DNA from 4 places in the Streptomyces sp. NBC_00569 genome. Region 2 is predicted to be linked to each of the others. Evidence: riboswitches for the same ligand, from Rfam matches in the RefSeq annotation. Region 2 holds a riboswitch; each other region holds the start of a gene.

Region 1 (2,180 bases), 4.9 Mb from region 2:
GCGGGCGAGCACCTCCTCGGTGAGTCTGCCGCCGCGCTCGTGGACACCGGAGACGATGTCGTCGCGGATCGCCGTGCATACCGAGTGCGCCGGAATGCGCATGAACCGACCTCCGCCTTAATCCCCGCGAAACGCGGTTGACAGTCGCTCGTACAGCGCGATTGAAATCCGTTCAGCGCGCCTGCCCGGCGACTCTATTCCAGCGGGCGCGAATTTCCGATGGCAGGCCGTAATCCATGGATATTTTTTGGACAGCGCAGCCGGGGGCGAACGAGCCGCGTCGGTGACGAGCGTGGCCGGTGACGCCGAAAGCCCCGGCTCGGTGAGCCGGGGCTTTCGGTGACGTCGTCGCGACTGCGCGGCGAAGGTCAGACGTTGATGCCGTGCAGGCGCAGGTACGCGACGGGGTCGATGTCCGAGCCGTACTCGGGGCTCGTGCGCGCCTCGAAGTGGAGGTGCGGGCCGGTGACGTTGCCGGTCGCCCCGGAGAGGCCTATCTGCTGCCCCGGGATGACCGTCTGGCCGACGGAGACGCCGATGGACGACAGGTGGCCGTACTGCGTGTACGTGCCGTCGTTCATCTTGATGACGATGTTGTTGCCGTAGGCGCCGCCCCAGCCCGCCTCCACGACGGTGCCCGCGCCCACGGCGTGGACCGAAGTGCCGCTGGCGGCGTGGAAGTCGATGCCGGTGTGGCTGCCGGAGGACCACAGGCCGCTGCTGGCCTTGTACGCGGTCGACACGTACGAGCCGGTGACGGGCATGACGAAGGCGTTCAGGCGCTTGCGCTCGGCCGCACGGGCTGCGCGCTCCTTGGCCTCGCGCTCGGCCTTGGCCTTGGCGGCGGCCTTGCGCCGGTCCTCCTCGGCCTTCTTCTTGGCGGCGGCCTCGGCCTTCTCCTTCGCGGCGGCCACGTCGGCGGCATGCTGCTGGGCGGCGGCCTGCGCGTCGATCTGCTCCGCGAGGGAGTCGCCGATGGAGATGGCCTTGGTCAGGCCGGTCTGCTCGAGAGACGCGTCGTCAGCGGCGAGGGCGGGGGCGGCGAGGCCTCCGATGACACCGGTCGTGGTGAGCGCGGCGACGCCGGCGACCTGCGCGGTGGTGCGCGTGAGACGGCTCGGGCGACGGTGCTTCCCGGTGGCACGGGTGAACGCCATGGAGTGGCTGATCCTTTCCTTCCTTCTCGCCTACCGGGTTAGCTGACGGGTTCGGAGCAGGAAGGTCTCCTACGGACCCCCTTCAGGGAAGGGCGTCCGATTCACCCCAGGGACGGTGGGTCCCCGGCTCCCCCGGCTCGCGCCTTGGGGGACTCGGCGATGACCGTCCGGTGCCGCGGGCGCGGCGTACATCTGGCGGACAGCCGGACCGACGCTAAGCGGGGCATCTTTCAATCAACAAACGGAACCGGGCTTTTGTAGCGCATGCCACAGGGCAGACAGGCAACCACTGGTTCAATTCGGACATACAGGGGCCCCGGTGGTCATCTCGCCCACCGGGGCCCCTCGTTGCACACCGGTCACGGTCAGCCCGTGACGACGGTCACCTCTCCGATGCCGAGCGCCCTGACGGGCTCCTCGATCTGGGCTGCGTCACCGACGAGCACCGTCACCAGACGGTCCATCGGGAAGGCGCTCACGACGGCCGCGGTGGCCTCCACGGTGCCCGTCGCGGCGAGCCGCCGGTACAGCTCCGCCTGGAAGTCGTCCGGCAGGTGCTGCTCGACCTGATCGGCGAGCGTCCCCGCGACCGCCGCGGCGGTCTCGAACTTGAGCGGGGCGACTCCGACCAAGTTCTGTACGGCCACGTCCCGTTCGGCGTCGGTGAGACCCTCGGCGGCGAGCGTGCGCAGCACCTTCCAGAGGTCGTCGAGCGCCGGACCCGTGTTCGGCGTGTCCACGGAGCCGCTGATGGCGAGCATCGCTGCGCCCGTCCCGTCCGGCGCCGAGCGCAGCACCTGGCCGAACGCCCGCACGCCGTAGGTGTATCCCTTCTCCTCGCGCAGGACACGGTCCAGGCGGGAGGTGAGGGTGCCGCCCAGGCAGTACGTGCCGAGCACCTGGGCCGGCCACACCCGGTCGTGCCTGTCCGCGCCGACGCGGCCGATCAGGAGCTGCGTCTGCACCGCGCCCGGCCGGTCGACGATGACGACCCGGCCGGTGTCGTCGGCCGTCACCGGCGGT
Region 2 (2,180 bases):
CGGTCAGGCCCACCCCCGAAGGCGGCAAGACCGTATGGATCGCCCTGCCGTGGACGGTCCCTGTCCAGCAGGTGTGAGGGTCGGCAGGGGCGAAGGCCAACAGGAGGAAGTCCGGCAGGTATGAACGCGGCTACGGGGGCGGAGTGCCCGTCCCCTCTTCCTGTGCCCGGGTGAGCGAGCGCCGCGCCAGACGCGGCAGCACACCCCACAGGCCCGCGCAGACCGCGAACGTGCCCGCTCCCGCCGCGATTCCCGCCGCCCGCCCCGCCGTGACGTCCACGACGAGCAGCACGGACCCGGCCAGGGCGAGCGCCAGAACGCTCAGGCCGGCGGTGGCGAGCCGCGAGGACATCTGCACGATCTGCGGCTTGACACCGCGCCGGAACAGCGCGCGGTGCAGCGCCGCGGGCGCCGTGAGCAGCGCGGCGGCGAGCACCGCGAGCAGCAGCGTCGCGATGTAGGTCGCGCGCTGCACGGTGTCCAGCGACGGGAACCGCGCAGTGAACGCCAGCGTCAGCAGGAACGCGAAGAGGATCTGCACGCCCGTCTGGGTGACTCTCAGCTCCTGGAGCAGCTCGCCGAAGTTCCGGTCCGCGCGCTCCAGCGGCGTCTCGTGCCGGTCCCGGCCTCCGCTCGGCGGGCCCGGGTCGCGTGGGGCGTCCTCGTCGCCTGCGGTTCGGTCCTCGTCCATACGACCACGAGTACCCCATTGCGCGGTTCCGAGGCGGCCCGGGCGGGCGTGACACTCTCCGGTGCCTGGCGGGTCCCTGGAGCTCCCGGGGACCCGCCAGGCTGCGCTAGCGCACGCGCCCGTACCAGACGCGCTTCGTCCAGATCCGCTCGAGCCGCACCACGGCACCGGTCTTCGGCGAGTGCCAGATCCTCCCCTTCCCGGCGTAGATGCCGACGTGGTAGACGCCGCGGCCCGAATGGAAGAAGACGAGGTCACCGCGTTTTCGATGGGACGCGGAGACATGGCGGGTCTTGTTGTACTGCTGGGCGGCGGTGCGGGGCAGCTTCTTGCCCGCGGCCTTGAACGAGTAGAGCGTCAGGCCCGAGCAGTCGAACGTGCGCGGCCCTGTGGCGCCCCACCGGTAGGGACTTCCCTTCTTGGAGGCCGCGATCTGGAGTGCTTTCGTCGCCGGTGGTGCGGCCTCCGCTTCGGGCGCGGCTCCGGGCACCAGCAGGCTGCCACCCGCTACGGCGAGCGTGAGGGCCGAGGCGGTTCCGGCCCGGGCGAGCAGCGACGGGACACGATTGAGCGCAGTCATGCGCAACCCTTCGTCAGCCGCCTGTGAAGGATGACCTGTCGGATTCGGGCTGGCGAAGTTGCCCGGCCGCGATGTGCGGCTTCACCCCAAGGACCGGCCCGGAAAACAGCTCCGGCGGCCCGTCGTGCTCGGGTCCTCCACTCCTGCCGATCCACTTCTGTCGACCTGGCATCCGTACGGCGGCAGGACTCGGCGTCCGCACGGACCGCCCCGCCGCGGTGGCGGGGGCTTGTCGTCGGAAGGGATCTTCACGCACGAACGGCGCGAATGCAGCGCCGAATCGGCGTTGAGTGAGTGTCCTCACGGCTGGCCTGTTCGGGTGGACAGCGCACGTTTCCACCCCGTCGTCGGGGTCCCGACGACGCCCGCACCAGCAGCGGAAGGCGGAATCCCGGACTTCGCGTAGGCGTTCCGCGCAACTTTTCCGGTTCGCATGTGCGGGTGCCGGCTACTCCGTATGTGGGTACCTCTTCTGGTCCGTTTCGATCCGGGACCGGACAGTTCGCATCGGATCGCTTCGGTCTCGAACGCACCGTCAATTGACCGGCTCCGGTGGAACTGTGACCCGTTGTGCCCTTCTTTCTCCGTCCAGGACCCGCAAAGCCTGGGCGAGCGTCGTCGCGTGGACCTCGCTCTCGCCCCGCTGATGCATGAGCGTCAGAGCGTCCCTGAGGGCCGTCGCCCTGCCGACGAGTGCTTGCGCAGCGCGCAGTCCGCCATATGTGTGGTTGCTTCTGGCCGGGTTGATCCTGCCGAGCAGGTCGACCACCTCTAGATAGCGGTCGAGGAGGTCGCACTCGGCGCGCGTCAGCGCGGGCAGCGGGGGCAGTTCGGGCGGCAGCATCGTCGGCTCACCTGGCGCCGGGGGCCGAACCGGACGTCTTGCGGTTGCCGATGACCCGGTCCACG
Region 3 (2,180 bases), 5.7 Mb from region 2:
GGGGTCGGTGCCGGGGCGGATGATGTCGTTGCCGCCGGCGGCGAAGGTCACCAGGTCCGGGGCGAGTTCGACGGCTCGCGGGAGCTGGTCCTCCACGATCTGGTCGAGGAGCTTGCCGCGCACGGCGAGGTTCGCGTACCGGAAGGAGTGCTCGGGGGTCCGGTCGTCCAGGAGGACGGCGAGACGGTCGGCCCAGCCCACGAAGGCCCCGTCGGGACCGGGGTCCCCGACGCCTTCGGTGAAGCTGTCCCCCACCGCCGCGTAGGACCGAATCGTGCCGCCGCTGAGTGATCTCGATTCGTTTGCCACGACCACACATCTTTCACCCTGCGATGTGACCTACGCGACCGTAGGCAGGGGTTGACGGGTGGTGATATAGCCCACCCGGTCAGTTTCGAGATTTGAGGAATACGACGGGGACACGTGAAGGGGCGGGCCCGGAACCGGACCCGCCCCTTCACGTCACACCTCGCCCTCAGCGAGACACCTTCACGTCACACCGTCAGGGTCGGGGCGACGTCACAGCGTCGAGGTCAGAGCGAGACACCGTGCGCACGGAGGTACGCGGCCGGGTCCACGTCCGAGCCGTAGCTCGGGGTGGTGCGGATCTCGAAGTGCAGGTGCGGGCCCGTGACGTTGCCGGTCGCGCCGGAGAGGCCGAGCTGCTGGCCCACGGTCACGGTCTGCCCGGACGAGACGGAGAGGGACGACATGTGGGCGTACTGCGAGTACTTGCCGTCGGCGTGGTGGATGACGACCTCGTTGCCGTACGCGCCGTCAAGACCGGCCGACACGACGGTGCCCGCGGCTATGGCCTTGATCGGGGTGCCCGTCGGGACCACGAAGTCGACACCGGTGTGGTAGCCGCTGGACCACATACTGCCCGCGGTCTTGTAGGCCGTGCCGATGGAGGCGCTCTGGACGGGCAGCGTGTAGCCGGCGCCGGTGGCGGCCTTGGGCGCGGAAGCCTGCGTGACGGGGGCCGCGGCCTTCTGGCCGATCGTCAGCTTCAGGCCCGGATGGATCAGGGACGGGTTGTCGCCGACGGCCGAGCGGTTGTCGGAGTAGAGCTTCTTCCAGCCGCCGCTGACGTTCTGCGCGGCGGCGATCTTCGAAAGAGTGTCCCCGCCCTTGACGGCGTAGGTCTTGGCAGCGGCGGGAGCGGCCGCGGCCTTCACGACCGAGTGGGCGGCCGCGGGAGTCGCGGCGTGGGCACCGGTGGCACCCAACAGCGGCAGCGCGAGCGCGGCGCCGCCCACGCCGGCGACGACGATCGTGCGGGCGAAGCCCTGGGACTTGGGACGGCGGTGCTTACCCTTCGCGGGCATGGGGGGTTCCTCTCCGTCGCCTGCGAGGTGAGCTGTCGGGTTCGGACTGGAGCTGCCCGGCCGCGCCCGTTTCGGGCACGGCTTCACCCCGAGCCGTTCCGGTGTCCCGGAATCGGCGGTCTACCTGGGTCCCCCGCTCCTGCCGAGCACGGATCGATGTGCGGTTTCCGGGCGGCGGCAGGATGAGGCGGTCCGTCCGGATTGCGCTGAACGTAAGCGAGCGGAGAGCGCGGGGACAAGCCGCGAATTCCCCTGGCCATTCCGGTTCTTGATCCTTGAATGATCCTTTCCGGAAAAGGCCGTCACGCTCCGTCGATTCGCGATCTTTGCAAGTGCGATACCTGCTGGAAATTCATTCGGGCCCGTCGCCACACACGGTCACCGCTATGACCCTGCTCACCTATCGGCCACCATATGGCCTCATTTCGGGGTTAGTTATCTCGTAACGCCCTATTGCCTACTTACCTGCTTATTTCGGGCATTCAGCACGCAATCGCCGGCCTCTTCTCACATGGTTGCCCCCGGCAGCCATGTCGTATCGTCGAAGGCGCCCGCAGGCGAGCAGCGCCGCGGTCGACCGGGAGGAGCCCCCGTGACGCAGCAGGTCCCGTCCACCGAGCCCGAGTTGGCCGGAGTGCGCAACTTCCGCGATGTCGGTGGTCTCCCGACCGTGGACGGCCGACGGGTCAAGCAGGGCGTGCTGTTCCGCAGTGGTCACCTCGCGCACGCCACGGATGAGGACGCCGCGTTCCTCTCCTCGCTCGGGCTGCACACGATCTTCGACTTCCGCAACGCCGCCGACCAGCGCCTCGAAGGCCCCGACGTCACGCTGCCCGGCGTGCGGAACGTGAA
Region 4 (2,180 bases), 2.8 Mb from region 2:
CACGGTGTGCGGCTCGTCGTGGGCGACGTCCGCGGGAAGGGCATGGGCGCGGTGTCCGCCGTGGCCGTGGTCATCGGCGCCTTCCGGGAGGCGGCCGAGCAGGAGGCGACCCTGGAGGCGGTCGCGCAGCGCCTGGAGCGGGCGCTCGCGCGGGAGGGGATGCGGCGCAACGGCCTCGACGAGTTCGAGGGCTTCACCACGGCCGTGCTCGCCGAGATCCCGCACGGCAACGGTCTCGTACGCGTCATCAACCGCGGCCACCCGGAGCCCCTGCTCCTGGACGGCGACGGGGCGCTCAAGGTCCTGTCGGCGCCGGAGCCCGCGCTGCCGCTCGGGATGGGGGACCTCGGCACCTGGCCCGACCGCGCGTCCGAGACGGAGTTCCCGAGCGGGGCGACGCTGCTGCTCCACACCGACGGTCTCTCGGAGGCGCGCGACGCGCAGGGCACCTTCTACGACCCGGCGGCCCGGCTCGCGGGGCGAATGTTCCCAGGGCCCGATCCGCTGCTGGCCGCGCTCACCGCCGAGGTCCGCCGGCACACCGGGGGCGGCACGACGGACGACATGGCGCTGCTCGCGGTGAGGCGGCCGTGAAGCAGCCGTGAAGCAGCGGTGAGGGCCGCCATCACCTTATGTAGTCGAACGGCGTCGCTGCGCATAACATTTGACAAACCGTCAGATGGGCGACCCGTTCCGACGGCGGGTCAACTCGCCCGATTCCGCCCGCTCGTGCCCCGATAAGTCCAGGCCAAAGGCGTTAACGATCAGTCGGAACGGCTTGGAATCGGGCCCCGGTGTCTATTAACGTTCGATAACGCAGCGCGGTCGTCCCAGCCGTCACAAGAGATGGCTCCGTGCGCACGCGCCTAATCCCGCAAGGGAGCCGGGGAACCACCAACTTGGGGTGAATCGGACGTCTTTCCTTGCGGAAGGCGTCGGTAGGAGACCTTCCTGCTCCGAACCCGTCAGCTAACCCGGTAGGCGAGAAGGAAGGAAAGGAGCGCGCCCCAGTGGCGTCCAACCGGCCTGCCCCAGAGTTCTCCTATGCGCCGATCGACGAAGAGTTCGGCGAAGCGGACGAGCGGACCTGGGAGGAGTGGAACCCCACCGAGGAGTCCGTCCGTCCCGTACGCGGCAGGCACCGCGTGGCCAAGCAGCGCGGCGGTCTCGCGCGCAGCTCCACTGTTCTCGGTGTCGGCGTGATCGCGGCCGTCGGCGCGGGCGGCATCGCCACCGCGCAGGGCGGCAAGCCTCCCGTCCACATCTCGATGCCCGACCTCTCGGCCGTCAAGGACTCGCTGCCCGACGCCAAGTCCCTGCCCGGCGTGGGCGCGCTGATATCCGACGTCTCCGGAGATGACGACGAGTCCGGCACCAGCGCGACCCCGCTGACCGGCGCCGGCATCTCCACCGCGGACGCCCGGCAGGGCACGACCGCCGGTGAGGCGCTGCGCGCCCGCATCATGCAGCAGGCCGAGCAGCAGCAGGACCAGGCCGTCGACGCCGAGGCCGCGGCCGCCGAGGAGGCCGCCGCGAAGAAGGCCGCCGAGGACGCCGCCAAGGAGCAGGGCGCCGCCGAGGCCAAGGCCGCCGCCGACAAGAAGGCGGCGGAGGAGGCCGCGAAGAAGAAGGCCGAGGCCGAGCGCCTCGCCGAGCTCGCCAAGAGCTTCACGCTGCCGGTCGCCTCCTACACGATCACCGGCACCTTCGGTCAGCCCGGCTCGATGTGGTCCTCCGGTTACCACACGGGTCTCGACTTCGCCGCTCCGACGGGTACCCCGCTGAAGGCGATCCACTCCGGCACCGTCAAGGAAGCCGGCTGGGCGGGCGCGTACGGCTACCGCACCGTCCTGGAGCTGCCGGACGGCACCGAGCTCTGGTACTGCCACCAGTCGTCCCTCAACGTCAGCGCGGGCCAGAAGGTGACCAGCGGCGACGTCATCGGCCGCGTCGGCGCCACCGGCAACGTGACCGGGCCGCACCTCCACCTGGAGGTCCACCCCGGCGGCCAGGCGACCGGGGTCGACCCCGCGCCGTGGCTGCGCTCCAACGGCCTGACGATCTGAGGCTCGCCACCCTCCGAACCCCGGCGGTCCTGACGGCGACCCCCCGACGTCAGGGCTGCCGGTCCGGCGTGCCCGGAATATCTTGATCCATTTCGGTGTTGTGACAGGCCATGA

The links. A riboswitch is a leader RNA that binds a small molecule or an ion and turns the genes downstream of it on or off. The one in region 2 is predicted to bind cyclic di-AMP.
Region 1: linked by a shared signal. The riboswitch ahead of OHO83_RS14480 (M23 family metallopeptidase) and the one ahead of OHO83_RS36835 (C40 family peptidase) in region 2 are both predicted to bind cyclic di-AMP.
Region 3: linked by a shared signal. The riboswitch ahead of OHO83_RS11100 (M23 family metallopeptidase) and the one ahead of OHO83_RS36835 (C40 family peptidase) in region 2 are both predicted to bind cyclic di-AMP.
Region 4: linked by a shared signal. The riboswitch ahead of OHO83_RS24420 (M23 family metallopeptidase) and the one ahead of OHO83_RS36835 (C40 family peptidase) in region 2 are both predicted to bind cyclic di-AMP.

The regions. Positions count from the first base shown of each region.
Region 1 covers NZ_CP107783.1:3,223,398-3,225,577, forward strand. Annotated here, with positions in the region: gene OHO83_RS14475 (GntR family transcriptional regulator) at 1-102, opposite strand, end outside; gene OHO83_RS14480 (M23 family metallopeptidase) at 369-1,157, opposite strand; cyclic di-AMP (ydaO/yuaA leader) riboswitch at 1,171-1,326, opposite strand; gene OHO83_RS14485 (M16 family metallopeptidase) at 1,523-2,180, opposite strand, start outside.
Region 2 covers NZ_CP107783.1:8,172,349-8,174,528, forward strand. Annotated here, with positions in the region: gene OHO83_RS36825 (ATP-binding protein) at 1-77, shown strand, start outside; gene OHO83_RS36830 (DUF6328 family protein) at 131-691, opposite strand; gene OHO83_RS36835 (C40 family peptidase) at 798-1,271, opposite strand; cyclic di-AMP (ydaO/yuaA leader) riboswitch at 1,275-1,452, opposite strand; gene OHO83_RS36840 (hypothetical protein) at 1,807-2,115, opposite strand; gene OHO83_RS36845 (ATP-dependent Clp protease proteolytic subunit) at 2,123-2,180, opposite strand, start outside.
Region 3 covers NZ_CP107783.1:2,429,656-2,431,835, forward strand. Annotated here, with positions in the region: gene OHO83_RS11095 (SGNH/GDSL hydrolase family protein) at 1-309, opposite strand, end outside; gene OHO83_RS11100 (M23 family metallopeptidase) at 534-1,328, opposite strand; cyclic di-AMP (ydaO/yuaA leader) riboswitch at 1,333-1,494, opposite strand; gene OHO83_RS11105 (tyrosine-protein phosphatase) at 1,921-2,180, shown strand, end outside.
Region 4 covers NZ_CP107783.1:5,412,889-5,415,068, forward strand. Annotated here, with positions in the region: gene OHO83_RS24415 (PP2C family protein-serine/threonine phosphatase) at 1-594, shown strand, start outside; cyclic di-AMP (ydaO/yuaA leader) riboswitch at 854-999, shown strand; gene OHO83_RS24420 (M23 family metallopeptidase) at 1,011-2,066, shown strand; gene OHO83_RS24425 (aldo/keto reductase) at 2,177-2,180, shown strand, end outside.